DNA from 3 places in the Brevibacillus sp. Leaf182 genome. Region 2 is predicted to be linked to each of the others. Evidence: riboswitches for the same ligand, from Rfam matches in the RefSeq annotation. Region 2 holds a riboswitch; each other region holds the start of a gene.

Region 1 (9,775 bases), on a different contig from region 2:
TACGGACGAATGCACGATAGTATCGCGGCTTTGCCAGGGATGAAAGATCGGACGATCCTCATCTCCGGTTTTTCCAAAGCGTTCGCGATGACCGGATGGCGTCTGGGATATGTCTGCGCATCGCCTGATTTACTTGCGGGCATGCTGAAAATCCATCAGTACACCATGCTGTGTGCACCGACGATGGCTCAGATGGCTGCATTGGAAGCCCTGCGTCATGGACGTTCTGATATGGAACGAATGATCGAGAGTTACCGTCAGCGCCGCAATTATGTGGTAGACGGATTCCGTCAAATCGGATTGACTTGCCACGAGCCAGACGGAGCATTCTACGCATTCCCGTCTGTAGCTTCTACAGGTCTCAGTTCTTCTGAGTTTGCGGAAAAGCTGCTTATGGAAGAAAAGGTAGCTGTTGTACCTGGAGATGTGTTCGGCGAAAGCGGACAGGGGCATATCCGTTGTTCTTATGCAACATCGATCGAGCAGTTGAAGAAGGCGCTGGAACGTATGGAGCGCTTGATGGGACGAATGTCATAACATTTTCCGGGAAATAAAGGGGGGCGGCTTTCAAGCTGCTCCTTTTTTTACGAGTGGTTGTGGTGGGGAAGAAGCGCATTTCCAGTCTGCACTTCGGCCTACGCCCCGCAAGGGGATTGACTGTCCGCTCAGGAAAAAATGGCGGGAGAGCTTCAAACCAGAAAACGCGAAAGCGTTTTTGTATGTAATAAAAGCTGAAAACCCCCGCCATTTTTTCCTGAGCTGAGTTGGGCTCCAGAGGCGCTTGACTGGAAATGCGCTTCTTCTTACGCGGCTGTGGGAAGGGAACAGCTTGAAAGCTAATGCAAGAGGATGTTTTGCAAGTAGTTCGAGGAGGGTTTTCCTAATGGTTTCACTGCCAACCCAATTTACCCAAACAATTATGGGCGTACATAAAGAAGACGGGCGTCTCTGGCTGGATTCCTTTCATGAGTTGATTGCCGATTGCGAAGCACGATGGTCATTAAAGGTGCTTGAGCATTTTCCACTCTCTTATAATTTTGTCGCACCTGTTGTGTTAGAGGATGGGAGAAACGCCGTGTTAAAGCTGGGCGTGCCTGGACTGGACTGGCAGAAAGAGCTGACGGCAATTCGGGCTTTTGCGGGGCGGGGAATGGTGCAGCTACTCGATGCTGACGAGGAAAAAGGCATCATGCTTTTGGAGCGAATCATGCCAGGAGAGACACTGGACAAGCTGAGTAGTGAAGACGAGCGAATTCAATGCTTGACGGACGTGATCAAAAGAATGCATACACCCGTTTCCAGAGTGGGTAAGCTTGCTTCTACGTTTCCGACAATAGCGGACTGGGCTGTGGGACTGGAAGGGATTCGCTCTCATTTCCGAGGAGGGACAGGACCGATTCCCGAGCAAATGGTGGAGCAGGCCATGCAATGGTACAAAAAGCTTCTCTCCACACAAAAAGAACAGTGCCTGCTGCATGGTGATCTTCATCATGAAAATATTTTGCGGGCACAAAGAGAGCCGTGGCTGGCAATTGATCCAAAAGGGCTGATCGGGGAGACAGAATACGAGGTGATTCCGTTTTTGCTGAACCATTTGCCAGAGGATGGGGTAGAAGAAGTAATGAAACAGCGGGTCGATGGACTGACGAAGGCGCTGTCTTTGCAAAAAGAGAGAGTGCTGGCGTGGGCGTATTGCCACAGTGTGCTATCGGCTTGGTGGTTCATAGAGGATTTTGGTGTAGACGGTGGTCGTCTGGTGATGCCAGGAGTTTTTGAGAGGCTAATAAATGAGTAAAGGCTTCACCCTATGGGATGAAGCCTTCTTTATTTTAAATGAATAAATGAGATCCTTCGTAATACGAAATATTAATAACCAGTCAACTGGTTCAAGGTGATAACAGCGAGATTGTATTGATAAACCGATTCGATTGTTTTTGTTTCGGAGTCAAACAGGTTTGCTTCGTCTTTCATCAGTTCTTTCATCGATGCTTTTCCTAATCTATATTGATCGATTGTTGCCTGATAGCGCTCCAATGCGGTTTCTTTCTTTGTTGTACTTTCCTCTAATGCCTTTTTCACTGCGAGTACCTTCGTATAGTTGTCACTTACTTCTTGACCGATTTTCTTTTGTGTTTTTTGTTTTTGCAGTTCCGCCTTTTTGTGCTCGTTTTTTGCAATTGTACCTTTATATGTGCTGAGTGCGGAATACTCGGCTGTGTAATCAATTCTTACTTGGGCAAAGTCTATTTCTGCTTGTGCCTTGATCATTTCAGGACGTTTTTCATAAGCTTTTGCTTGCAATTGCTCCAAGGAAAGCAGCTCGTGCTGGGTCAGATCAGTAGCGATCATCTTCCATTGTTTGTCCGCTTTTTCATTCAATAAATCGTTGAGCTTAGCCAATGCTTGTTTGTAGCTGGCTTCAAGGGCAGCAAGATTTTTGTGAGCTTCTGTTTCTTGGGAGTCCAACCAGTACTGTCTTTGCAAGCTTGTCTTTTGTGCTTTGATTTTGGCGTCTAATGATTGGACTTCGAAGAATGCTTTTTGCACTTGCAATTGTATGGTGTTTTTTTGCGTATTCAGGGCGACTTCATCGACAACTACTTCTTTGATCGCTTTGGCAGCGTCTTCGAATTTCTTTTTTGCATCAGCCAGCGTCATGATATCGGCTTTTTTTATTTCTGCTTTTTCTCTCAGTGTGATGGATGTTTCGTACTTCGTAATATCTAGGTCAAGCCGAAGCACCTCCAGATCAACGCTGTTCTTAATTGCCTGTTCGACTGCGAAATCTAGCGACAAAGGGGAAACATCCGTCTGTTCAGCAGTGGCCACGAGTGGTGCGGCCAGAGCTATATGGGCGCCACCTGTGAGGAGAGAAGTGACTAATGTTGTGCTGTAAATGTGTTTGAAGAGCCTGGATTTCATGGGGCAACCTCCTGATTATATATGCAAAGATTTGATAACGATTCTCATTATCAAGTCCATGAAAAGTATATATTTCCAATGGAATTTCGTCAATAAGAAAATGTTTTTCACCAAGTTCTTGGTTAGAAATCCAAAACAAATCCCCTTCAGGAAAAAAGGCAAGGAGCATCTGCCTGTTTCCCCAAAGGGGGATTTGTTCTTCGTAATGGGGGAAAAACTATTCTTTCTCCCTGTTTTCTTTTTTTGCCGCAGCCGTCTTGGCAGCTTGATCCAATGTCCCTTCCTTTGGTGTAAGGGAATAACCATGCATATTACTTCCGTTATAACCCATGTCCGGTTTTTCCTTTGAGATGTGATCAGTCATTTGCGTCCCCCTTATTTTGTCCAGTGGGTTTAGAGTCTTGCTGCACATACGGATTGTCGACGTCATTTGGTTTCTTGTCCAGATTGGTACGGATTGCGATTATTGGGCTAGTCGGAGGTTGAGCGATCAGTCTGTCATCCAGTTGTTTGAAATCAGGCAGGTCGTTTTCGCGATTGTCATCCATGTTCGTATCCTCCTTTACGGGTTAGTATGTCCACCACCTGCCTGTCCATTTTCCTTAACTGGAATAGGAAAGAGACTGGTACTTCACAAGAAAAAACAGCCCCAGTCCCAGGAAAGTTCGGGCGGAGGCTGTGACGATCATCTTTGTGAAGTTATCTCTAACTCGTTTTCTTGGCCAGGATCTTCATAAAAGAGGCAAGATTCGTTTGTAGCAATGGTGTGAAGGCAGAAACGGAAGCATTTTCAGCAAGCGTATTCATTTGACGAACAAATTCAGTGGCGTCCTTTGTATTTACATTCTCAAAACGGTTAGCGATTTTTGTATTTTTTAAATCAGAGAGAAGTGTAGCTTGTTCGTTCCGGTATTGTGCGATCCAGTCTGGACGATGTTGCAGCTTTTTGACGAATTGAATCAGCATGCTTACTTTCTCTGTTTGATTGGTTGTGGCCGCTTGCATTTTTTTGTAGGCTTCTGGGTCATAACGCTCCATCAGCTTGGACGGATTCACATAGTCGTTCGGCGCCCCCTGCGGTTTTTGCGGAAGCTCTACGTAGCTGACACTGCCAGTTGCAGGGTCAACCTTTCGGGTTTTGGCCACGCCAGCAAGCAGATGGAGGGTATCCAAAAATTCAGCGGCATTTTTTTCATCAGCCATGTATTGGTCTGCCAAATATTTGCCTTGTGTTAAACCCACTTCTATCAAAGCAGCTCTTTCTTCATCGGTGTAGGTGGATTGGGAGTTGAAAAAATTTCGCTCCAGGATGTGGTCAAAGGCCTTGCGAGCCTCGGGTGGTTTATCTGCGAAAATTTTATTCAAACGCTCATTAATCTCTGTGCTAAAGAAAAATTGGACGCTGTGATGTTCGATGGCATCAGCAGGTAGCTCGCGTGCCTTGTGTGAACGAAGGTCTACAGTATCGGGCTTGGGCAATGCCAAACTAGTTCCTGTCACCATTTTAGGTGCAGTTTGGTTAGTTGGAAGCTGGGGGGATAGGTAGCGGGAATACGATTGGATTTGCATGTTCTACTCTCCTCACATGGATTCATGTTCAGTCGTGATGGTAGGAGATCTGGTTTACCTTTTATCAGATGACTGGTATGAGTTGTGAGAACGGAAGGAAACGGATCTCAATTGCTTCTTTTCTATACTATCGGCTATTTTAGGGCAGTTTTTAATATGCTGGCAAACACGAAAAAGGACTCCCGTTTAGATAACGGAAGTCCGTAATTTTTCTTCGATTATTTCGTGTATTCATCCATGCTGAAGTCTACTTGTTCTAGAGGGACGAGCTTGGTCTTTTGGGTGATTTTATAAGCGAGCCAAATGATTAAGAAGAGTGGCAGGCCAATGTAAGAGACCAGGACGCCATACCAGTCGATCGTTCCACCCATGAATGCGGAATAGTTTTGCCCCAAAATAACGATACAGCAAATGATGAAGGCAAAAATCGGACCAAACGGGAACCACTTTGCCCGATAAGGCAATTCGCTTAAGTCACGGCCCTGGGCGATAAACGCTTTGCGGAAACGGTAGTGACTAATGGCAATTCCCAGCCAGGCGATGAAGCCTGACATACCAGAAGCATTCAAAAGCCAAACATACACTTCGCCTTCTCCAAACAGAGAGGACAGAAAAGCAAGGGCGCCGATGAGCGCAGTCAAGATCAGGGCATTGATTGGTACGCCGTTACTTGTTACTTTTGCGAACCATTTTGGTGCTTTTCCTTCTTTCGCCAGGTTCCACAGCATGCGTGTAGAGGCGTACATGCCAGAGTTACCAGCAGACAATACTGACGTGAGAATAACCGCATTCATGACGGATGCTGCAAAAGCAAAACCGGCATTTTCAAATACAATCGTAAACGGGCTGATCGCAATATCCGTAAGGTCGCCACTGATCAGATTTGGATTATCGTATGGAACCAGCAACCCGATGATCAAAATAGCGAGAATGTAGAAGAGCAGGATGCGCCAAAAAATTTGACGGATGGCCTTCGGAATGTTGCGAGCAGGGTCTTCGCTCTCTCCAGCTGCGACACCAACCAGCTCTGTCCCTTGAAAAGAGAATCCGGCAATCATAAAGACACCGAGCAGGGCCATGAAGCCGCCGTTGAATGGCGCGTCTCCTTTGGTGAAGTTTTGGAAGCCGACTGCTTGACCGCCCATAATGCCAAAAATCATCAACACACCCACAATAATAAAGATGATAACCGTTATTACTTTAATCAAGGCGAACCAATATTCAGATTCTCCATAGGCTTTCACAGACAGGAGATTCAAGGCAAACAGCAATCCGAGGAACAAAGCACTCCACAATATCGCTGGGGTATCCGGGAACCAATATTTCATAATGAGTGCGGAAGCTGACAGCTCGACGGCAATGGTAATGGCCCAGTTGTACCAGTAGTTCCAGCCGAGAGCAAAACCGAGAGATGGATCGACGAACCGTGTGGCATACGTCGAAAACGAACCGGAAACAGGCATGAAGGCCGCCATTTCCCCCAAGCTGGTCATTAAAAAGTAAACCATGATACTAATGGCAAGATAGGCGACTAAAGCTCCACCAGGTCCGGCGGAGTGGATCGAGCCTCCACTCGCAAGAAACAATCCCGTCCCAATCGAGCCGCCGATGGCAATCATCGTCAGGTGTCGGGCTTTTAAACCACGTTGCAATTGATTTTGTGACATAAGCTGCTTGCACGACCTTTCTTGATTTTTGAGAAGGAAGGTCGGAAACGAAAAAACCGCCATAGCCAAAAAAATGGCATAGGGCGGTATCATCCAATCCCCACCAAGCCTTCACTGAAGATAGCTCACCACGTTTGCTTGGCATGCAAACGTGACAGTTCTGCCCCTTTCGAGTACAGCCCCAACCCAATCGCACAGAGACGCGATATGAGCTTCGGCGGATTTTCCTTACCTGGAGTCATTGATTTTCTCTGAATCTCGTACAGGATGATATAAAAGCCGCGACCTCTATCCTCACCGTGAAAGATGAGGATAACATGTATGAAATTATGTGATTCATCAACTATAAAGGATTGTTTGTGATTAATCAATGTGAAATTTTGTTATTCAAATGATCGTCTGGCAGGCCAGGAGCCTTGCAGCTTGCGAATTTGGACGATTTGTCCCGTATGAAACGCATCATGCAGGACCAAACTCATCACATTTTGGTAAATGGGCGTATAGGTAGCCATCTGATTTAACTCTTCATCTGTCAGCAAGGAAAGCTTTTCGTGAATGTGGCGGTGGACGCTTTCCATGCGAGCGAGAGTAGCTTGCCAAGCGTCTTCGTCATCGGGACCGCCGGACGGGATGAAGGTATCATCGTTCGTCTCAGCCGATCCAGGAAATTCAGTGCCCATTAGACGATGCAACAGGCGTTCTTTGTAATAAAGAAGGTGGCTGACGTTTTCCCAGATCGTGTTGGCTGCTTCTCCCACAGGGCGCCAGCTCGCCTCGGCTGCTGATACGCCGGAAAGCGCTTCTTTTAAGGGTGGATACCAGTCTTCCTTGTCATACGTACATTCCCATCCGTGCAAAAGCAATTCCTTCCGATTCATAGGCTTCCTCCTCGTCTGTGAAACAGATTGATGAAACGCTATAATAGCAATAAGAAATGAGGTTGTAACCAGTTAAGTTTATTACGGTGGTTACAAATAGAGATTACCATATCCTGTATGATCATACAAGAGAGAAAATGAAGGGTTTCGTCAGGAGAGATGATGATATGGACTGGCTTTGTATCGATTTTTTAAATAGTGATTGGCGGGATTGGCGTGGTTCTGGTCGTGGGGAAAATCGCCTGGAGAACCAGGAATGGCTGTCATCCTTTTTGCAAACATACAAGCTAACCGCACCGCTGCCGATGAATGAGGAGTGTGCCGCTTCACTTTTGCAGTTGCGCGAGCGTTTGCGACGTATGCTGGAAGCAGTTGTCCGTGGAGAGCGATTCCAAGAGGAGGACCTTGCGGAATTGAACAGAGCTTTGGCTCTCGCTCCTTTTCATGTGCAGGTGTTGTATGTAGAAGAGGAGGGTAGCTACAGGCAAGAGCAATCTAGCTCAACAGAGGGCTGGCCCCTCGTCATGGCACAAATTGCAGCCTCTTTCGCGGAGTTGCTTGCCCCGCAGCATCTGGAGCGAGTCAAAATATGTGACAACGAGGATTGCCGCTGGGTGTTTTATGATGAAAGCCGCAACCGGGTGCGCCGCTGGTGCGATGACAAAATGTGCGGAAACCTGATGAAGGTGCGCCGTTTTCGCGAACGGAAAAAGGAGAAAGGGTGATGCTAATAGGCTCACCCTTTTTATCTGTTCTTCATGAAGCGGGGGTCAATTGGATCAGCTTAGGGTAGATGGTCGAGCTTGCTGCTACGATGCCTGTGTTTTTCCAGCAAAAATCATTCCCTTGCGTATCCGTAATTTTGCCTCCGGCTTCCTCTACCAAAAGAGCACCAGCCAGCCAATCATACACCCCTTCACCGTATTCCCAGTAACCGTCGAGTCGTCCGCACGCCACATAGGCAAGATGGAGTGAAACCGCGCCTTGCATGCGGATGGCAAAAGCTTCTGGCATCACTCTCGTCAAGGAATTCGCTGTATACTTTCCGACCAAGAGGTTCATCGGCTCGGAGGAAGCAAAGAGCGTCCCTAGAATGCACTCACTTAGCTGCGATTTGGATAAGGTACTGATTTTTTGTCCGTTTAAAAAAGCTCCACGCCCGTTAATTCCGGTAAACAGTTCATCACGGCATGGATCATAGACAAAAGAAACAACCGTGCGTCCTCCGTCAATCAGGCAGAGGGAAGTAGCCCACATCGGCATATTTTGCAGAAAGTGAACCGCTCCATCGATTGCATCCATCACCCAATAAGGACTTGTGAATTCAGGCTTTTCCTGTGCAGCCAGATTGAATTCCGCGTCAGAGAATTCATAGGTGGGGAACCGCTCGGATAATGAGCGCTTCAATCGAGCTTCAACTACGGGATTCACCTCTTCAAAGCGTTTAGCCATTGCTTCCTTGCTGTGGCAGGGCACGCCTTTTTCAAATTCCACTAGCAACTCATTTCCCGCACTTCTTACCAGTTCCTCGCAAAATTGCACATCCTGTAGATTCATAACAATTCCCATCCCTTCTCTTTTTGGTAAAAATCGAGTAGTTTTTCGTAATGGTCTCCGTACTTTTGTTTTGAACGCCACTTTACTGATCAGCCAAAACATATAAGTAGTATGTTTGAATACTACTATTAAAAAATCAGTTCGTCAACACTGGTAAGATGTCGAGATTCACAATTTATGCACATGAGCAGCGCGTTTGAGACATAATAAGTAGCATCATACATGGGGGCGGAAACGAGGTGGGTAGGATGAGTCAAGCACGCAAAAAATGGTTTCAGGCACTCGTATTGGTGACACTCGGAGCGATTTGTCTGGCTATATGGTATTTGCAGCCATATCAACCTGATCAGGCAGCGTTAACGGCCATGCAGGGCGGTGAAGGGATTACGGTCATGGATACAAATGACTGGATTATTTTCCAAGGCGGGGAGTCACGCGAACCGGGACTCATCTTGTATCCGGGAGCACTGGTCAAACCGGAGAGCTATGCACCGATTGCCCGTGCCTTGGCAGGCTCTGGCTATCATGTTTTTCTCGCACGAATGCCGCTGAATTTGGCTGTAAGTGATATGACGCGAGCTACACAAGTATTAAAGGCGTACCCGAATAAAACGTTTGTCATCGGAGGACATTCGCTTGGAGGAACGATGGCAGCTCAATTCGCAGCAAACCACTCGGACCGAATCAGTGGTGTATTTTTACTGGGAGCGTATCCGAACAGTCAGGGGAACTTGAAGAAGGTGAATTTGCCTGTGCTGTCTTTGCTCGGTTCTCGCGATGGAGTGATCACTATGCAAAAGTTTATGGAGGGCAAGCAATATTTACCGGATCGTACTGTTTACATGTCCATAGAAGGGGGGAACCACGCCCAGTTCGGCAGCTATGGATCGCAGGAGGGTGACCAGCCCGCTGCCATTACCCCGCAGGAGCAGTGGCAGCAAACGGTAGCAGCAATCAAGGATTGGCTGCTTAATGAGGTTACGATGATGAACGTGGAATAATACCGGATACAACACCTGTAATGCGAATGTTTTCCGAGGGGAGTAACATGGGGGTGTCTTGCTCGCGTGTGGTTGTAAACAGACACTCCAATGGATTGACGTCTGCTGCGATGCGCACAAGGAACTGCCCCTCCTGGCGGATCAATACAGGTCTGTCTTTTACAGGTTCCATCGAAAAGTC
Region 2 (9,775 bases):
CTCCCAGTCTTCTTTGTTCACCACATCGATGGCGCGCATGGTGTTTAAAGCTTCGAATACGTGTCTAATTGAGGCCTCCTGCATGCGTATATTCCTCCATGATTCTTTATCGTTCATCTAACGGCATATAAATATGATATATATTTTACACTTTTCAGAAAAAACACGCAATTGTTTTCGGTCGCCAACTGCCTCATTGCCAAAGAGTGGAAGACAATGCTACACTTAACGCACAGAATACCGGTACTAGGAGTGAGTGCAGTCGTGAAACTTCAATCCGCCTACATCTATTTCGTTGATGGTTCTACCGCAGCATCTGTAAGTATTGACGACGTGAAAGCCAAGTTTACGCGATACGTTGACATGACCTCAAAAACAGGAAAGCAATTGGGCTGGACCTATGCTGACGCAGCTTTCCCTTACACCCTAGAAGAACGCCCTGAAGGAGTCAACTCGTGGTTCCTTCTCAAAGGAAAAGATCCAAACATGTACAAAGCTATCGTTGTTGGCGTCGGGAGCAAAAATGAAAACGGTTCCGAGAAGCACTACATACAAGTGTCCCTCCCTGAATCGGCGACACACGGCGATAAAAACAAGGCAAATGAATACTGTCGATACTTGGCACGTGATTATAAAGCAGAGCTCCACCTCTTCAACAAGCGCATTCAATACTTCCAACCTCGAAAGCCATAAACAAAAAACGGAAAAACAGTCGAGAAATATCGACTGTTTTTTCATGTTCAGGCCTATTCCCCCTGACCTCTTTTTTTCATACGAATAACAAAAAGAGGAAAGGGGGGTACTTATGGATGCGCAAGGATTTATTCAGTTGGTTGCTGACCACGCCAGAAAGTCTTATCAGAGCCATCGTATATTCCCCTCCATTATCATAGCGCAAGCCATACTCGAGTCAGGTTGGGGTAAAAAAGTACCTGTTGACCCTGCCACTGGGACATTCTCGTACAACCTCTTTGGAATGAAGGGAACGGGACCTGCCGGCTCTGTCACCATCGAAAGCAAAGAGGTAGAAAACGGAAAGACAGTCACACGTACCTCCCAGTTCCGCGCTTACGAAAATTACCAGCAATCCATGGAAGACCATGCCCAGTTTTTACGTAAGCCCGCATACAAAAACGTGCTGGCAGCAGCTACTCCCGCACAAGCCGCACAGGCTTTAGAAGAAGCCGGCTACGCTACCGATCCTGCGTACGCAGAAAAGCTGACGCGCCTCATTCAAACGTACAACTTGTCTCAGTACGATCCATTCGCCCCAGAAGAGCCACAATCGTTTCCTCCCTGGAAATTGGAGCTGGGCAATCGTGCGTTACAAGAGGGCTTGCTGACCTCACCCGAATGGCTAAAGAAGTTAGACGAACCAATGCCAGTATGGGCTGTTTTAGCGGTTGCCCTGCGACTGTTGGACAAACAGCGAGAGAACCCATAAGTGTACGAATATAAATCAAAAGCCCCATTGCCACAAGCAAATCTCGCGGATAATGGGGCTGTTTCGTATAAAAATGCAGTTGCCTCAGTCGTACGTTGCTTGAGCACGTTGATCAAATCATTTGAGACCTGGACAGCGAATAAAACCTTCCGTCCACCATCCGAATTCCCAGATCGACGCAATATTCCAATCCTTGCGTCACTCCGTACAAAATCCATTCGGAAGAACGGTGGTTGATATCAAAATCAGTATAAAGGTCAGTGCCATCATTTCGGATCTCTTTGCGGTACGTCACATCAAAAAGGCGTAGGACAAAAGGCAGTTCAGCAAACGGAATAGCAAACTTTCGCTCTATTTCTTGCTCGAACTCCTTCGTCATGCTCCACTCTGCCTGAATGGATTGCTCATCTTTCCAGGCAATGCGTATACTCGGGCCTTCTACATCTGTGGACGATCGCGGGGGATTTGTCTCCATTCGCTCCCATCGTTCCTTTCTTTCATGTACTTGCTATCACCAATCATATTGGCTTTTCCCTATATTATAGCACGGGGACATGCGAAGTGGAAACGCATCCAAGCCATAATTTTTAACGCCCAACTGTAAATGTATTTTCACCCACGGTTACATAAGAAGTAAATTTCTCGGATTTCATTTGAACTTGTACTTTATAAGTGCCGTATGCTTCGAGTTTTGTAGATACAAAAGGCTCAGAAAAATAGAAGCTGTTTGCATTTTGAGTGGAGTATTTCCATTCTTTCCCTTTAGACACTTCTTTGCCGTCCGGTCCGACCAACACGAGTTGCATGCGCAAGTCTTTGGCTACAGGCGCGTCATCAACCTCTACGAACACGTTAAACGTACGAGGCACATTTTTGTCGCTGTATCCTTTGACAGGGTTGCTAAAAACGACATTTTTATTGCGGGTCTGCTGAATTCCTTCGACCACAATAATATTTACGTTTGGCTTAATCACTTGCAATTTGCCAGATTGCTGATCGTAATCAGCAAAACCACCAAGCTTGTTCACTATTGATTCTACCGATTCGGCCTTGGATGCTGGCATTTCACTCGCTACGGTTTCCGCGCCGAAAAATACGCGCATCGCACCCTCTCCCAGCGCAGTAGTGCTCCCCACCCCTGCTGCTACAGTCAACGCCAACAAGGCCGATAACCATGCTTTTTTCATGTCAATAATCCTCCTGTATGTGTGCGCGGCAGCGCTTGTTTTTCCGGAATTTCTTCTCCCTAGTTTATACGTTTGGAAAAGGAAATAGTTGTGCTGCCCTGATAAGTTTTTTCAACAATATCCACATTATCCACAAGCACAAAAATCTTAGGAAGAAAGACTTATGCACAGAGATGTTAGTAACTACTCCTTACTCTTGACGAGAATACGGTTGGGAATGACACAGAAAAAAGAGCGGCTTTCCAGCCACTCTTTTTTTGCTCCTGACACCTGCTACTCCTGTTGCGAAAGCCATGTAAAATACCGAGAGACCAGTCGAACGGCAACCTCGATCGCATCTTCGTTCGGCTCCAATTTGGAATGGTGCAAGCCATATGGCGTTTGCACTCCCAGCCAGAACAAAAAGCCGGGAATTTCTTTCAAAAAGTAACCGAAGTCTTCTCCAGTCATGGCTTCTTTGCAGGTGATGAGAGTTACATCTTCACATTGTTCCTGTACCCATTGCATGAAGTCTGTCGTTAGCTGCTCCTCGTTGTAAACCTGGCAGTAGCCAACCCCGTAGTCAATCGTTGCCTGGCAATCAAAGCCTATTTCCACTCCCTTTACGAGAGATTCAATGCGGCTCTTGACGATTGCCATCGATTCCATTGAAAAGGTTCGGATGGTCCCTTCTAGCCTGGACTTCTCTGCGATGATGTTCTGCTTCGTCCCGCTCTCCAGCTTTCCAATCGTAACGACGGCAGAATCCAATGGGTCCATATTACGCGAAATAATCGATTGAAGCTGTGTCACAAGATGGCTTCCTGCAACCACCATGTCGTTCGCCTTGTGCGGGAAGGCCGCATGCCCCCCTTTGCCTACCAAGTCAATGTACAACTCAGACGTGTTGGCAAACAAGATTCCTGGCTTCGTCGCAATATGACCAACTGGATATTCTGGCGCAATATGCAGGGCAAAAATGCAGTCCGGTCGCCATCCTGCAAACTCTTCACTTTCCATCATCGGCTCAGCACCGCCAGGACCTTCTTCTGCCGGCTGGAAGAGGAACAGCAAATCATCTGCTATCGGATGCTCGGTAAAATGCGTCAGGAGGCCAAGTGCAATTGCCATATGCATATCATGCCCGCAAGCATGCATGTACCCTTCATGAAGCGAGCGAAACGGATAGGACGTTTCCTCTATAATCGGTAGGCCATCCATATCCGTCCGCCAGGCAATGAATCGTTTTGGCTTTGTTCCCGCCAGCTTGACCAATATGCCTGTCCGCCACGTTTTGATCTCGATTCGCTCTTGGGGCAGCTTTTTCAAATAGTCGAGCAAGTATTGTTGCGTCTTCACTTCAGCGAAGCCTGGCTCCGGTATTTGGTGCAGGTCTCGGCGAATTTGTGTAAACAAGGAAGTCGTCATGGCCTACGCCTCCTTTTTCGTGCCTGTTCTTGCTGTTAATTGTTCCTCAAACACAGCAAGGAAACGGTCCACATCAGCTTTTGTCAACGTCAGAGGTGGAAGCAGACGAACAATGGTTTTCTGTGTCACGTCAACGAGAATTCCTTTGTCAAGCAATGCTTGCTGCAAGTGACTTACCTCCTCCGGGGTGGAAGAGAGCGGAATTCCAACCATTAAGCCTTTTCCGCGAAGGGATTGCAGCTGATCTGGAAGACGCGTTCGCAACGCTTCCAAGCCCGACCACAGGTACGCAATCACTTCTTCTACGTGAGCGATGAAGGCTGGATTAAGCAATTCGTCCAACACGACATTCCCCAGGGCAGCAGACAGTGGTGATGGTGCAAACGTCGTTCCGTGATCCCCCGGTTTGAACTGGTTCATCAGCTTTGGACCAGCGATGACACCGCCGAGTGGAAGCCCTCCCCCTATGCCTTTGGCGAAAAGGATCAGGTCTGGCGTTACGCCTGCATGCTCATAAGCAAACAGCTTTCCTGTTCTGCCCATTCCAGTCTGGATCTCGTCCATGACAAAGAGCATACCTTCTTGTTCACAGATCGCAGCTACCTCTCGCAAGAACGCTTCCGTTAATGGCACGACACCGCCGGAACCCAAGACTGGCTCCATAAGGACCGCAGCGGGCTTTGCTTCCTGGCAAATCGCTCGCAATCCTTCCGTATCCTCCACATCCAGTTCATACACTGGAAAAGCCGGTTGAGGAAAGTCTTGATAGACGTGAGCCTGCCTCGTCAAACGCACTGCTCCGAGTGTTCGCCCGTGAAAGCTGTTGCGTAAGACAACGATGCCTTCACGGCCTGCCCCCTCGTTTTTCGTCCATTTGTGAATCAGCTTGATCGCAGACTCTGTAGCCTCTGCACCAGAGTTGGTGAAAAACACTTTTCCACTAATGCTGTTCCCAACCAAACGCTCAGCCAAACGAATAGCCGGCTTGTTTAGAAATACATTGGAAATATGCAAGAAGCGCTCTCCCTGCTCACGCAGAGCCTGTACAATTCGCGGATGAGAATGCCCCAGAACGTTTACCGCGAGTCCGGTAAACAAGTCGAGATAGCTCTTCCCGTTCGTATCGTACAAGTAATTTCCTTCGCCTTTTTCTATGGCAATCGGAAGTCTTTTGTAAGAGGAGACGATATATTGTTTATCGAGCGAACGCCAGTCCATGTGCACTCTCTCCCTTACAGTTGACGTAGCTCCTGCTTGATCTCTGTCTTGGAACGAGTTTTTTCATCGATTTGCTTGATCACGCGTGCAGGCGTTCCCGCAACTACTACGTATGGAGGTACATCTTCAATCACGACAGCACCCGCTGCAACCACAGCACCTTTTCCTACGCGTACACCTTCCAGAATGACAGCATTTGCTCCGATGACAACATCATCCTCGACAACAACTGGCTGTGCAGATGGCGGCTCGATAACGCCCGCAATAACCGATCCCGCGCCGATGTGGCAGTTTTTCCCGATGGTTCCACGTCCACCTACTACAACATTCATGTCGATCATCGTACCTTCACCGATCACTGCACCGATGTTAATGGAAGCACCCATCATGATGACCGCATTGTTACCGATTGTCACTTGGTCACGAATAATTGCGCCTGGCTCAATACGCGCTTGAATCCCTTTGGTATCCAGCAATGGAATAGCGGAGTTGCGGCGGTCGCTTTCTACTACATAATCTTCAATTTTGTCTGCGTTAGCAGCAAGCACTGGCTCAATCTCTTTCCACTCACCAAAAACAACACCAGTAGGACCAGTAATGAAGGCTTTGGAGCTCGCACCGAAGTCGATTCCCTCCAGGTTCCCTTTCACATATACCTTCACCGGTGTTTTCTTTTCGCTTTTTTGAATAAACGCGATAATTTCGTTAGCATCCATCATGTTCATAGTTACATCCTCCTCAAAATAACAGCATGGTAAATCAAAAAAAGCAATGAGTGCATTCGCTATCTCATTGCTCTTGATACTACATAAGCAAATCATAAATAGCGCTCCACAAAAAGACTTGAGGTCCCTTGTGACAGGATGTTCATTTTTCATGAGACACCCCAGCCTGTGCTACGTAGGGGCATAGCATAAGCTTCGGCGCTTTAGCCTTTCTTCCTTCTCCTGCCCCCTGGCAGATTGCGAAAAGACTTACTCTTCTTCGGCGCACCTCTATTTAGAGTACATTATTATAATTTTATTTAACTCTACCAAAATCAATGAAACGTGGCAATAAGAAAAAAGTTATTGACAACGATTCTCATTTTCATTATTTTATTACTGAGAATGATACTCATTATCTAAATGGAGGTTTTACGTTTTATGAGCATTTTGATGGTATACGCGAGCATGACAGGGAATACTCAGGAAATTGCTGAAGCAATTGCAGAAGGTATTCGTTCAACTGGTGCTGAGCTGGAGATAAAAGAAGTAATGGATGCGAACGCAAAAGAACTAGAAGCTTACGACGGAATCTTGCTTGGTGCCTACACATGGGGCGATGGCGAATTGCCAGACGAATGCCTGGATTTTTATGAGGAAATGGACGATATTGACCTCAGCGGGAAAAAGGTCGTTGCTTTTGGCTCTTGCGACTCCGCTTACGAGCATGTCGGTGCAGCTGTTGATATTTTGCTGAAAAAGGCGAGCGAGCGTGGTGCGGAAACTCCTCTGGAAGGTTTGAAAATCGAGCTTTCTCCTACTGCAAAAGAAGTGGAAGCTTGCAAAGCATTTGGGGTATCGTTTGCTGAATTGCTCGGCTAATTGATGTTTCCCAAATACTCTGGCACATGCTATACTATCAATCCAACTTTTTAAGGAGGATTGATCTCATGACACTACATACGGACGAGATTCTCTTACGGCCTCTCCAACAACAAGACGCAGCCGAGCTCCTAGAGCTTCGGCTGCGTAATCATGACTTTCTCCAACCATTTGAACCGATCCGCCCCTCTTCCTTTCTGACCCTCCCAGGACAGCAAGAACAGATTTCACAAGCACAGAATGATTTTGAACGTGGCACAGCCTATGCTTTCGGCGTATTCAGCCGAGAAGCCAAAAAGATGATAGGACGTGTAGCGTTATCGAATGTCGCGCGGGGCGCGTGGCAAAATGCAACGATTGGCTACTTTATGGATCAGTCATGCAATGGCAAAGGTTATACGACATCCGCAGTAAATCTCGCCCTTCATTTTGCATTTTCTGATGCTAAACTACACAGGGTACAAGCTGCTGTCATGCCTCGCAACCAAGCTTCCATTCGCGTCCTGGAAAAAAACCGTTTTCGCCAGGAAGGACTTTCGTTACGCTATTTGCAAATTAACGGTGAATGGGAGGATCATCTCCTCTACGCTCTTACTGTTGAGGAGTGGTCTCCGTAATTTCCTCGCTCTTTTCGCTCTCACGCAGCCGCTCCAGGATGCGCCGTTTGCGGTACAGCATCATCCCCGCTTCGGCGACATCCTGTACGGTTGAGCGGTTCAAATACGCCCCGAACAAAATACCAGCAATGGGCACCATTTGAAATAACTTTTTCCACCCAAAGTTTTCTGTGTACGTTACCACGACTTCACGCCATCCCTGCAATTGCGCCATTACCTCTCTCTGTGCATTTGGATCATCAAAGCGAGAGAGCTCAGCGAGTATCGCTTTTTTCCCTACGATGTCGGAGGAAGCAAACTGCAAGCATTTGACGACGAACAACCGCTCCCTCTTCTCTTCAGGTCGATAGCCATAGGCAAGAGCCATCTCTTGTAATACTTTTAGGGATGTCCCCATTAATAACGGGATATCGATCGCGAGGGTAAAAATCCCTCCGAAGCCAGTCGTCGCACCTTGTACCGTGGCAAAATTCGCTCGTGAATCCTTTAGCTCCATGGCGACATCATTCATCATCGTAAGCGGTACAGCGGCAATCTCCTCCTTGCCAATAACAGATGTGCCTTGTCCCTCTAACCGTTTACCAAACCGCTTGTAAATCGGTTCATCCTGCACCAAATAAGTTCCACCTGTCTCAAGAAAAGCTGCCATTTCATCTACGGCTTTTCCCAGCTTCTCTTGAACGAATGCAGGCGTAATCCGATCCAACAGAACAAAAGGAAGTCTGCCAAGCTTTTCCCAGAACCACAAGTCGTTCTGATCCTTCTCCCAAGCCTCCACTTCACGTAATGCCGTAACTAATGTCTCCCTGGACTCCCTCAAACCCAATAACCTCCCTGGCTGCTCACTCAGATTCTCCTCGCCTCCACTGACATTGGTTGCGCAAGATGGACTTAATGTAGTCCTGCAACGCTTCCGATGAGGCGTGACAGACGAATTCTTTTTTATTTCTTACGATTCCCAGCTTCAAATGTTTCACTTCCTCTCCTTCGATCCGAAACCCGAACTTTTCCAGGATCGCCTTCTGTTCATTTGTCACAGGACTTCCTCCCCTTGTAGTCGAAAACCCCCATGCCAAAATGCAAGGGGGTCAATCGTTATTTCACTTCGACTGTAAATGTGATCGTTTCTTTTCGCTCATCAACGTCTGTTTTTTTGACTGATCTTTTTTGTCTTGTAACGAGTTTGCAAGCCTTGTTGCTAAGGATGTTGGTTATTTTGATCTCGTATTTACCGGGCTGCTGCCGATCAATATACTTGCTGATATCAAGTGATTCCAGTCCGTTACCAGTGTCACCATCTCGATTGGAAGGCTTAATGGCAGTGATTTCTTTTCCTTCGTAGTAAATCTCGATCCGATTTTCTGAGGATATCGTAGCACTGCTATGCTCTTGTCTAGCACCGATGGCGTTCTCTCCATATTTCCACTCATACTTGGGCATATGGTAAGCGGAAGCCTTCCTGCTCTCTCTAACTTTCTTCGTCCCAGTCCGCTCTGCATACGTCGAGATGAGTTGTAGGTTTTCCAATTCAGCAAGATCGCTATCAGATTCCACAGTTACAAGATCTCCATCTCGAAATTCCTTGCCCTCTTTTCCTCTCATGAACATCGGCGCCTGTGGTGGAGCCATACCTGAATCACCTGGATCACAACTTTGGGACGCTGGGATTGGTGGCGTATCCTCAATGACCTGTATGTAACCACACCATGTCTTGGCAGGGTCTCTTTTGCTGTAATAGTTTACCTTGTAACGCCCTGGCTTATAGCCAGACAGTAACAAGCCTGTATGATCCCAATTCAATTTATCACTATCGACCACGACGTTATCGACTGCCCATACTCCTGGTCCTTCCTCGTCATCAGCTTCACTACCGAATTCGATATGCTCTGCTGCTGTAGTCAGCCATATCACATGAACCGGGTTTTGATAGAGCTTTACTGTATTGTCTGATGAATACACGTTTGCTTTCTCGACCATGAGTGTCGATTTTTCGTTTGGCTGCATCAACACATCCATCGTGACGTCTCCGCTTGTGGGACCACAAGCATTGGGTGCACCTGGAATTTGTATGTGAATCGTAGTCGACGTAGAACCTCCCCATAAGGAATCCGTTTTGTTTTCCTTGGAATCTGGCTCAAAAGTGACAGAAATCGTCATACCCGCCAGCATCATCGGGATATCCACTTCAAAATGTTGCGCATTCGTCAACGTTTGTCCAGTTCCGTTCACCGACCATCGACCTGGGTATGCCGAATACAAGGAAATCTTACCTGATGACTCCGGGGCAGTAATAGTCTGATCCGGTGCCAGTTTTTG
Region 3 (9,775 bases), on a different contig from region 2:
TCGCTGATCGGTGCGAATGGAGCGGGCAAAACCACAACCATGCGTACGATCGCAGGTCAACTGAAGCCTGAAGCAGGGACGATTACGTTTTGCGGTAAACGTATAGATGGTTCGAGACCACATCAGATCGTAAAAGCTGGACTGGCTTTGGTACCAGAAGGACGTGCGATCCTCGGGAAGATGACCGTGCTGGAAAACCTGGAGATGGGTGCATTCCAGCGCAACGATGCACAAGGCATCAAGGACGACATGGAAAAGATGATGGCCTGGTTCCCTATCCTCAAGGAACGGCTTTCTCAATTGGGAGGGACGATGTCTGGCGGTCAGCAGCAAATGCTAGCCATTGCCCGCGCTTTGATGTCTCGACCGAAGCTGTTGCTTTTGGACGAGCCGTCGATGGGCTTGGCTCCCATCGTGGTGGCGGACATTTTCAAGGTGATCAAAGAAATCAATGCGGAAGGTACAACCGTCCTCATCGTAGAGCAAAATGTCAAACAGGCCCTCAAAATCGCTGATTACGGGTATGTACTGGAGGCAGGGCAAATTGTTTTGGATGGCACAGGAGTAGCGTTGTTAAACGACGAGCGTGTAAAAGAAGCATATTTGGGCGGTCGCAAGCACTAGTCTGCCTATAAAAAACTGTCGCCATGGAATGAGGCGGCAGTTTTTTTCGTATGGATTCCATGGTACTATGAAGGATAGAACGTATATTCTCTTATGATGCGAAAAAGGGAAGGAAGCCGGATACGATGCCAACCAAATTGACGAGAGAGCAAATGGAATATCTTGTTCATCAAGTACAGCGCTATTTTAAAGAAGAACGGTCGGAGACACTCGGCAATTTGGAGACGGAAGAGTTGATTGCCTTTTTTTCGAAAGAGCTCGGCCCCATCTATTACAATCAAGGGGTGCAAGACAGCCGCAAGCTGCTGGTGGAACGGATGAGTTCCTTAGAAGATGAACTGTATGTATTGGAAAAGCCATTCCACAAGAACAAATAGATGCAAGGCAGATATAGAGCAAAGAGGAGGGAGCAGCCATGAACAGCTCCTTAAAAGATAAGCTGGCCGTCCTGCCAGATAAGCCAGGCTGCTACCTGATGAAAAATGCGAGCGGGGAAATCATTTACGTAGGAAAAGCCAAGGTGCTGAAAAACCGCGTCCGCTCTTATTTTACAGGCAGTCATAACGGGAAGACGCAGATGTTGGTCAGTGAGATCGTGGACTTTGAGTACATTGTGGTATCCTCAGCGATTGAGGCGCTCATCCTCGAGTGCAACCTGATCAAGGAGCACGACCCGCGTTACAATGTCATGCTCCGCGACGACAAGACGTATCCGTACATCAAAATTACGAATGAGGCGCAGCCACGCCTGGAGATTACCCGTAAGGTATTAAAAGATAAAGCCAAGTATTTCGGTCCGTATCCGAATGCCGGAGATGCTTCCGAGGTGAAGAAGCTGCTCGATCGCCTCTATCCGTTGCGCAAATGCCGCAATATGCCCAAGCAGGTTTGTCTTTACTACCATTTGGGACAATGTCTAGCGCCCTGTGTGTACGAGGTATCGGCAGAGGAAAATCAGCGTTTGGTGGATGAAATCAGCCGATTCCTCGATGGTGGCCATGAGGAAATGAAGCAAACCCTCACGGAAAAAATGCTGCAAGCCGCAGAAAACATGGAGTTCGAACGCGCCAAGGAATATCGCGATCAAATCAAGAGCATCGAAGCGGTGATGGAGAAGCAGAAGATCACGTTCACCGATACGGTAGACCGCGACATTATCGGGTTTGCTGTGGAAAAAGGCTGGATGTGCATTCAGGTGTTCTATATGCGAAAAGGGAAGATGATCGAGCGTCAGACGACTTCCTTTCCATACTATGGAAGCGAAACCGAAGACTTCATGTCTTATGTGAGCCAGTTCTACTACGACAAGCAAAATGCGCTACCAAAAGAAATTTTGCTCCCGCAAGAGAGTGAACCGGAGCTTTTGAGTGAGTGGCTGGGCATCAAAGTCCATGCGCCGAAAAGAGGCAAAAAGCATGAGCTTGTGAAGATGGCTTCCGAGAACGCCCGTATTGCTTTGCAGGAGAAGTTCGCCCTGATGTCCAAGGACGATGCTCGTACGGTCCAAGCGGTACACAATCTCGGTCACATTTTAGGCATTCCGGTTCCTCATCGAATTGAAGCGTTTGACAACTCCAACATACAGGGAACAGAGCCTGTGTCTGCGATGATTGTGTTTACAGACGGGCGTCCTGACAAAAAGGAATACCGCAAATTCAAGATCAAAACCGTCGAGGGACCAGATGATTACGGCTCCATGCGCGAAGTCGTTCGCCGTCGATACTCTCGCCTGTTGAAAGAAAACCAGCCTATGCCCGATCTGATTGTGATTGATGGTGGAAAAGGCCAAATCAGCGCGGCTATGGACGTGCTGGAAAACGAGCTGGGTCTCTATATTCCCGTCTGTGGACTCGCGAAGGATGAGAAGCACCGCACTGCTCAGCTCATGTACGGAGATCCGCCAGAGCCTGTGAATCTTAGACGTGATAGCTATGAGTTTTATTTGTTGCAGCGCATCCAAGATGAAGTCCACCGTTTTGTTATTACGTTCCACAGACAATCCCGGACAAAAACGATGCTCTCCTCTCAGTTGGATGAAATTCCGGGTATCGGTGAGAAACGACGCAAGCTGTTGTTCTCTCATTTTGGCTCGTTGAAAAAAATGCGCGAGGCGACCGTCGAAGACTTCCGCCAACTAGGGATCGGCGACAAGCTGGCAAAAGAAATCATCGGGCATCTGCGTAAGCTGGACACATAGCAAATGTAACTTTTGGAATAACCTCTAAAAAGGAATTGATCCATTTTTAGACTCATGATATAATCCGATTCAAACAGAATAGTTAGCCTCACTTCCATTATGGAGTGAGGTAGAGGCGCGAAAACCAAGAGTACCACCCTGAGATCGGGTATCTGTGAAGGGGACGGGAAAGGGGAATTCGCCGAAGTGTGGAGGGAAACCCGCTTTTCTCCATGCTGGGTCTGCGTTGAACAAATGCAGGACTGTCATCTGCACAATGACCAATTGTCAGATGGAGAGCTATCTCACGGTGTGTCAATGTGAGTTTTGATGGTGTTTACTGTCAATCTTCGTTGTCCGCGTGTATTGGGAGGGAGGAACCGGTATGTCGAAACAATAGGCAGCGGCAGGTCTTATTCCTTGTCGGTGCCTTTTTTGTAAAATAAAAATGCAAGACTTTTCCTTATAGAGAGAATAGTGAAAAACCATACAATACGAGATAAATACCAAATTGGATATGAGAAAAAGGGAGAGAAGCCGCATGGGGTTGATCGTGCAGAAATATGGAGGCACCTCTGTAGGTACCATTGAGCGAATTTTACGAGTTGCGGATCGAATTATCAGCTACAAAGAGGAAGGACATGATGTGGTAGTCGTTGTTTCTGCAATGGGGAAATCTACTGACGTGTTGGTAGATATGGCCAAGCAGATTAGCGCATACCCATCCGAGCGTGAAATGGATATGCTGCTGACCACGGGGGAGCAGGTATCGATCGCGCTTTTGTCGATGGCTTTGCATACAAAAGGCTACGACGCCATTTCTCTTACGGGCTGGCAAGCTGGAATCACTACGGAGGCGATTCACGGAAGAGCACGGATCAAGCAGATTGATCCAGAGCGGATTCAATCCGAGCTCGGCCGTGGTCGTGTGGTGATCGTGGCAGGATTCCAAGGGATCAGTGACGAAGGTGAAATTACGACGCTCGGCCGCGGTGGATCGGATACATCAGCGGTTACACTCGCAGCGAGCTTGAACGCTGAGAAATGCGAAATCTTTACGGACGTGTCCGGGGTGTATACAGCTGATCCACGAATGGTTCCAGCAGCAAGCAAGCTGGATACGATCTCGTATGATGAGATGCTGGAGCTGGCGAACCTCGGTGCAGGGGTTCTTCATCCAAGGTCAGTAGAGGCTGCGAAAAAATACAAGGTAAGGCTGGTCGTCCGCTCCAGCTTTACTGCCGAAGATGGTACGTACGTTGAGGAGGTTGCCAACATGGAAACAGGAAGAGTAGTAAGTGGAGTTGCACACGATGAAGATGTAGCCAAAATCACGGTTGTCGGCATGCCTGCCAAGGTCGGGACGCTTTCCCGTCTGTTCAATACGCTGGCGGATAACCAGGTGAACGTCGATATCATTATCCAAAGCTCCTATGATGCGTCTGTTACGAACATTTCTTTTACCGTTGCAGCGGATGACCTGAAAAAAGCACTTGATACGCTGGACAGAAACAAAAACGAGCTTGGCTTTGAAAAAGTCGATTTCGAGGAAGGCTTGACCAAGGTATCGATTGTTGGCTCGGGTATGATCAACAATCCAGGGGTAGCGGCTGAAATGTTCCGCGTCCTGGCAGAAAAAGAAATTTCTATTAAAATGGTATCTACGTCTGATATCAAGGTTTCTTGCGTCATTCCAGCAGCTTTGACGGAGCTGGCTGTTCGCAGTCTTCATTCGGCATATGGTCTGGATGTCGAGGAAACCGCGGTCGTGCACGGAGTATAAAATATGGATGCTCCCTCTCCCTTTGTTATGGGTAGAGGGGGCATTTTCTTCATGACGCCACTTGTACAGATATACGTATGTCTGAAGGGCTTTCCATCTCGATTTTGCTGAACGCTTCTCTTTCTTTCCACCGCTCAATCATACCAGCAATGATTCCAGCCTCAAAAGAAAGACTGCATGTCAGTCTCTCTATAGACTGGTAGCTAAAAATAGAATGAGTGAGCGAATAGACGATAGTTTGCCCGGTCTCCTCCACGACGTCTAGCTGGCCTAATCCGAGCCGTATAAAAGGCATAATCGGGCCTGTTGCAGATTGAATGGGGATTTGGCGGCCCATATTTTTTCCTATCCAATAGAGGATATGGTTTTCACTATCACCTAGCAGGGTGCTGGTCAGCGTTTCACGTAGAAGATGATAGCCAAGATAGGGCATATTCATTCTTTCCGCATAGGGAATGGTCTCCGGTGGCAACAGTGCTGCTAGCTGATCCTTCTCTTTCATATGTGCTTCCCTCCTGTCTGTACTAGATTATGAGGAGGGGCTCACATTCATGACATCGTAATAGAAAAAATAGCTGGACTAAACAAAGTTATTCTATCAATGTATTTAGTACATTGATTGTCTTGACGCTCTGTGTCGACAAGAGTACAATTGGATTTGGTCAAAGTTTTGCCCAACTTTTTCTCGAATTTTGACACATTCCGACAAATTCATATGATCTAGCGAACGCAGTCTTTTTGTGAACAGCGTCAAGATGCTCTTCATAAAATGATCGTGGCGGTTTTGTTATGTCTAATGGGTGCGGCAATGGGTTAGGATATTGGGGAAAGGTCTATCAAAGCGGCCGAAAACCGTTTTGGACCGCTTGCGGTGATGCTTGACGTTTTTCACAGAATTGAGAGTTACATACATTGAAAGGGGGACCATTGTATGGCGAAAGGCCATAGCTTTCTCAGTCACAAGCTACACTCACTTCTTGGTTTGTTTCCGATCGGGCTCTTCCTCGTGTTCCACTTGACCGCCAACTATCAAGCGACTCGTGGGCCTGAAGCTTTCAACCAGGCAGTAGGCTTCATTGAAAGCCTTCCATTTCTGTTAGTACTTGAATTTGCCTTGATCTACCTCCCGATCCTGTTTCACGCAGTTTACGGTCTCTACATTGCGTTCCAAGCGAAGCATAACGTAGGGAACTTCGGTTACTTCCGAAACCAAATGTTCTTGTGGCAACGCGTTACAGGAGTCATTACCCTCATTTTTATTGTTTGGCATGTTTGGGAAACCCGTATCCAAAAAGCACTGGGTGCACACGTGGATTATGACATGATGGCAAACATTTTGAGCAGTCCTGCAATGATCGTATTCTACACAATCGGGATTATTAGCACGACTTTCCACTTCTCCAACGGACTGTGGTCGTTCCTGGTTCACTGGGGAATTACAGTTGGGCCGCGTTCCCAACGTATTGCAACATTCGTGACTTTGGGCGTATTCGTAGTTGTAACCTTCATCGGCTTGCGTGCGATGTCGGCTTTCATTTTGTAGGGATAGGGGGACAAAACTCATGGCAAAAGGTAAACTGATCATTGTCGGTGGGGGTTTGGCCGGCTTGATGGCTACCATCAAAGCAGCAGAAAAAGGCGTTCCTGTTCAGCTGTTCTCCCTGGTTCCGGTAAAACGTTCCCACTCTGTCTGTGCGCAGGGCGGTATTAACGGAGCGGTAAATACCAAAGGGGAAGGCGACTCCACATGGGAGCACTTCGACGATACAGTATATGGCGGAGATTTCTTGGCAAACCAACCGCCAGTTAAAGCAATGTGCGATGCAGCACCTGGCATCATCTATATGTTGGACCGTATGGGCGTTATGTTTAACCGTACGCCAGAAGGTTTGTTGGACTTCCGTCGTTTCGGGGGAACCAAACATCACCGTACCGCTTTTGCGGGTGCGACAACTGGACAACAGCTCTTGTACGCATTGGACGAACAAGTACGCCGTTATGAAGCTGAAGGTCTGGTAACCAAGTACGAATATTGGGATTTCCTCGGAGCCGTTTTGGACGATACAGGAACCTGTCGCGGGATTACTGCACAAAACATGCGTTCCGGTGAAATTCAATCCTTCCGTGCGGATGCCGTTATTTTGGCAACAGGCGGACCTGGTATCATCTTCGGTAAATCGACGAACTCGATTATCAATACAGGTACAGCAGCGTCTGCGGCGTATCAACAAGGGGTTATCTACTCCAATGGTGAGATGATCCAAATTCACCCAACTGCAATCCCTGGCGACGACAAGCTGCGTCTGATGTCCGAGTCTGCTCGTGGTGAGGGTGGCCGTGTATGGACGTACAGAGACGGTAAACCTTGGTACTTCCTGGAAGATAAATACCCTGCATACGGAAACCTGGTTCCGCGTGACATCGCGACTCGCGAAATCTTCTCCGTTTGCGTAGATATGAAGCTGGGTATCAACGGCGAAAACATGGTATACCTCGACCTGTCCCATAAAGATCCAAAAGAACTGGATGTAAAATTGGGCGGCATTATCGAGATTTACGAAAAATTCGTTGGGGATGACCCACGTAAAGTTCCAATGAAGATTTTCCCTGCGGTTCACTACTCCATGGGCGGTATGTGGGTAGACTACAACCAAATGACCAATATCCCTGGTCTGTTTGCAGCAGGTGAGTGCGATTACTCTCAGCACGGTGCAAACCGTTTGGGTGCGAACTCCCTCCTGTCCGCGATCTATGGCGGTATGGTTGCAGGTCCAAAAGCGATCGAGTACATCAAAGGCTTGAAAAATTCCTCTGATGATCTGTCTTCCACGCTCTTCGATGGCTTTACTAACCAAGAGCAAGCGAAATACGACAGCATCCTGAAAATGGACGGAACAGAAAATGCTTACCTGATCCACAAGGAACTGGGTGAGTGGATGACTGACAACGTAACGGTAGTACGTTACAACGACCGTCTGCAAAAAACGGATGATAAGATCGTTGAACTGATGGAACGCTACAAGAAAATCAACATCAACGATACAAATAAATGGAGCAATTCTGGTGCGGCGTTTACCCGTCATCTCTGGAACATGCTCGTACTGTCCCGCGCGATCACGATCGGTGCGCTCAAGCGCGACGAGAGCCGCGGTGCTCACTACAAGCCTGACTTCCCTGAGCGTGATGACGAGAACTTCATGAAGACGACAATGGCGAAGTACAATGCTGAAACGACTGCGCCTGAGATCTACTATGAAGACATCGACGTATCCCTGATCGCACCACGTAAACGTGACTATACGTCTGACAAGAAATAAGAGAGGAGGAAACTGATCATGGCAGAAAAATTGATTCATTTGATTATCACTCGTCAAGATAGCCCTGACAGCACTCCGTACAAGGAAGAGTTCAAAATCCCTTACCGTCCTGGTATGAACGTGATCAGTGCTTTGATGGAGATTCAACGTAATCCACTCAACGCACAAGGTCAAAAAACATCTCCAGTAAACTGGGAATCGAACTGCTTGGAAGAAGTATGCGGTGCGTGCTCGATGGTTATTAACGGAAGACCGCGCCAAGCTTGCTCGGCACTGGTTGATAAACTGGAACAGCCGATTCGTCTTGAGCCAATGAGCACCTTCCCTGTACAACGTGACTTGTCGATTGACCGTAGCCGCATGTTCGATGCGCTGAAACGCGTAAAAGCGTGGGTTCCAATCGATGGTACGCATGATCTGGGACCAGGTCCTCGCATGCCGGAAGTTGAACGTCAATGGGCGTACGAGCTTTCGAAGTGCATGACGTGCGGTGTTTGCTTGGAAGCTTGCCCGAACGTGAATGCGAAGGCTGAGTTCATCGGTCCGTTTGCGATTTCGCAGGTTCGTCTGTTCAACCAGCATCCAACGGGTATGATGAACAAGCATGAGCGTCTGGAAGCCCTGATGGAAGATGGCGGTATCGGTGATTGCGGTAACTCGCAAAACTGCGTACAAGCATGTCCAAAAGGCATTCCGCTGACAACGTCAATCGCTCACATGAACAAAGAAACAACCAAACATGCAGTGAAGAAGTTCTTCTTCTCCTAATTGTTTGCAATAGAAAAGGCGTGCACCGGTGATCCGGAATGCACGCCTTTTTTTCATGTCGCTGTAGTGGAGAGAAGAATATTTCCAGGCTAGGCTCCAGGCTCCGTCCTGCTGGGGGATAAGACTGTCCGCTCCGAAGGGATTTGCGGGGAAACGCAAAAGTGGTAGCCGCTTCGTAGCACGGGCACGTTGCGTTTCTGTTGCCCGCGAATCCCTTCTCCGCTCGGTTGGACTCCACAAGTCGCTACGTCTGGAAATTTTCTTCTCTGTCGTAACTGAGGACATTTCTTCAATTCTTTTAAATCTTTAAAAGCCCGTTTAAATAGGGAAAGATCGTAGAGGAAACAGGAGAAAAAAGCGAAGATCTTTGGTACACCGACCGAGACGCAATGCAAAAAGCGAACACGCTCTTAAGCGTCCACCTCTGAGAAGCATCCTGGAAGGACCGCTTTGGACGCGGTTTCGCTTTTTGCATGGAGTCGGGCAGTGAATCCCCCAGCGGGTGGCCCTAGAATCTGAGCGTTTTCTCCTGTTTTCTCCCCACCACAACAGCAACGTACAAGGAGTTTATTCACTCGCCTCGATGACCGCCGCCATCGCCAGCTTTTCAAAAATGAGGACAAAGTGCTGGAGTTCATCTTCGCTGAGGTGAGCAAACATTTTATTTAGCTTTTCTCTCCGATTCTGCTTGGCTACTTGCAGAATCTTTTTGCCAGAATCGCGCAAACTGATGTAAACCACTCGGCGATCTTCCTCATCACGATCACGGGCGACAAAACCGTGTTTATCCAAGCGGTCGACCATCGCTGTGATTGCGCTTGGTTTGACCCCCATTGATTCAGCCAATTCTCCAACGGTGCATTTTTCCTTTTGTTCCAACTGATGAAGAATGTAGAATTGCGGGCCAGTCAAACCAGAGACAGGTTCGGCTAATTGCGTTCCCATCGTGCGCATAATGGTACGAAACGCCTCCTGCAAGCGCTCAAGCGTATCTGTTAAGGGGGAGGGCATGCTTGTATCGTCTCCTTATTTGATCTATTTCTTCGTTATCGGGAATATTTGATATGTAATTATTTAATGCACTTAAATATAGGCTGAAAATACTTC

What was found. Region 2 has a riboswitch for lysine ahead of dapD (2,3,4,5-tetrahydropyridine-2,6-dicarboxylate N-acetyltransferase). Riboswitches for the same ligand answer to the same signal wherever they lie in the genome.
Region 1: another riboswitch for lysine. It lies ahead of ASG16_RS13600 (amino acid permease); the one in region 2 lies ahead of dapD (2,3,4,5-tetrahydropyridine-2,6-dicarboxylate N-acetyltransferase).
Region 3: another riboswitch for lysine. It lies ahead of ASG16_RS20480 (aspartate kinase); the one in region 2 lies ahead of dapD (2,3,4,5-tetrahydropyridine-2,6-dicarboxylate N-acetyltransferase).

Annotation. Positions count from the first base shown of each region.
Region 1 covers NZ_LMPN02000023.1:40,591-50,365, forward strand. Annotated here, with positions in the region: gene ASG16_RS13575 (aminotransferase) at 1-537, shown strand, start outside; gene ASG16_RS13580 (aminoglycoside phosphotransferase family protein) at 884-1,795, shown strand; gene ASG16_RS13585 (TolC family protein) at 1,867-2,922, opposite strand; gene ASG16_RS30900 (hypothetical protein) at 3,140-3,286, opposite strand; gene ASG16_RS13590 (hypothetical protein) at 3,279-3,470, opposite strand; gene ASG16_RS13595 (hypothetical protein) at 3,628-4,491, opposite strand; gene ASG16_RS13600 (amino acid permease) at 4,710-6,158, opposite strand; lysine riboswitch at 6,272-6,457, opposite strand; gene ASG16_RS13605 (DinB family protein) at 6,542-7,036, opposite strand; gene ASG16_RS13610 (CGNR zinc finger domain-containing protein) at 7,204-7,761, shown strand; gene ASG16_RS13615 (inositol monophosphatase family protein) at 7,793-8,593, opposite strand; gene ASG16_RS13620 (alpha/beta fold hydrolase) at 8,842-9,594, shown strand; gene ASG16_RS13625 (hypothetical protein) at 9,572-9,775, opposite strand, start outside.
Region 2 covers NZ_LMPN02000031.1:11,155-20,929, reverse strand. Annotated here, with positions in the region: gene ASG16_RS21525 (MarR family winged helix-turn-helix transcriptional regulator) at 1-84, opposite strand, end outside; gene ASG16_RS21520 (DUF1885 family protein) at 265-693, shown strand; gene ASG16_RS21515 (glycoside hydrolase family 73 protein) at 806-1,444, shown strand; gene ASG16_RS21510 (DUF4912 domain-containing protein) at 1,557-1,919, opposite strand; gene ASG16_RS21505 (hypothetical protein) at 2,032-2,631, opposite strand; gene ASG16_RS21500 (N-acetyldiaminopimelate deacetylase) at 2,905-4,038, opposite strand; gene ASG16_RS21495 (aspartate aminotransferase family protein) at 4,042-5,256, opposite strand; gene dapD (2,3,4,5-tetrahydropyridine-2,6-dicarboxylate N-acetyltransferase) at 5,271-5,981, opposite strand; lysine riboswitch at 6,073-6,262, opposite strand; gene ASG16_RS21485 (flavodoxin) at 6,402-6,842, shown strand; gene ASG16_RS21480 (GNAT family N-acetyltransferase) at 6,911-7,459, shown strand; gene ASG16_RS21475 (EcsC family protein) at 7,434-8,279, opposite strand; gene ASG16_RS21470 (hypothetical protein) at 8,302-8,496, opposite strand; gene ASG16_RS21465 (hypothetical protein) at 8,555-9,775, opposite strand, start outside.
Region 3 covers NZ_LMPN02000029.1:48,563-58,337, reverse strand. Annotated here, with positions in the region: gene ASG16_RS20495 (ABC transporter ATP-binding protein) at 1-624, shown strand, start outside; gene ASG16_RS20490 (DUF2164 domain-containing protein) at 750-1,001, shown strand; gene uvrC (excinuclease ABC subunit UvrC) at 1,040-2,821, shown strand; lysine riboswitch at 2,924-3,111, shown strand; gene ASG16_RS20480 (aspartate kinase) at 3,342-4,583, shown strand; gene ASG16_RS20475 (YslB family protein) at 4,633-5,085, opposite strand; gene ASG16_RS20470 (succinate dehydrogenase cytochrome b558 subunit) at 5,515-6,126, shown strand; gene sdhA (succinate dehydrogenase flavoprotein subunit) at 6,146-7,900, shown strand; gene sdhB (succinate dehydrogenase iron-sulfur subunit) at 7,919-8,668, shown strand; gene ASG16_RS20450 (MarR family winged helix-turn-helix transcriptional regulator) at 9,236-9,679, opposite strand.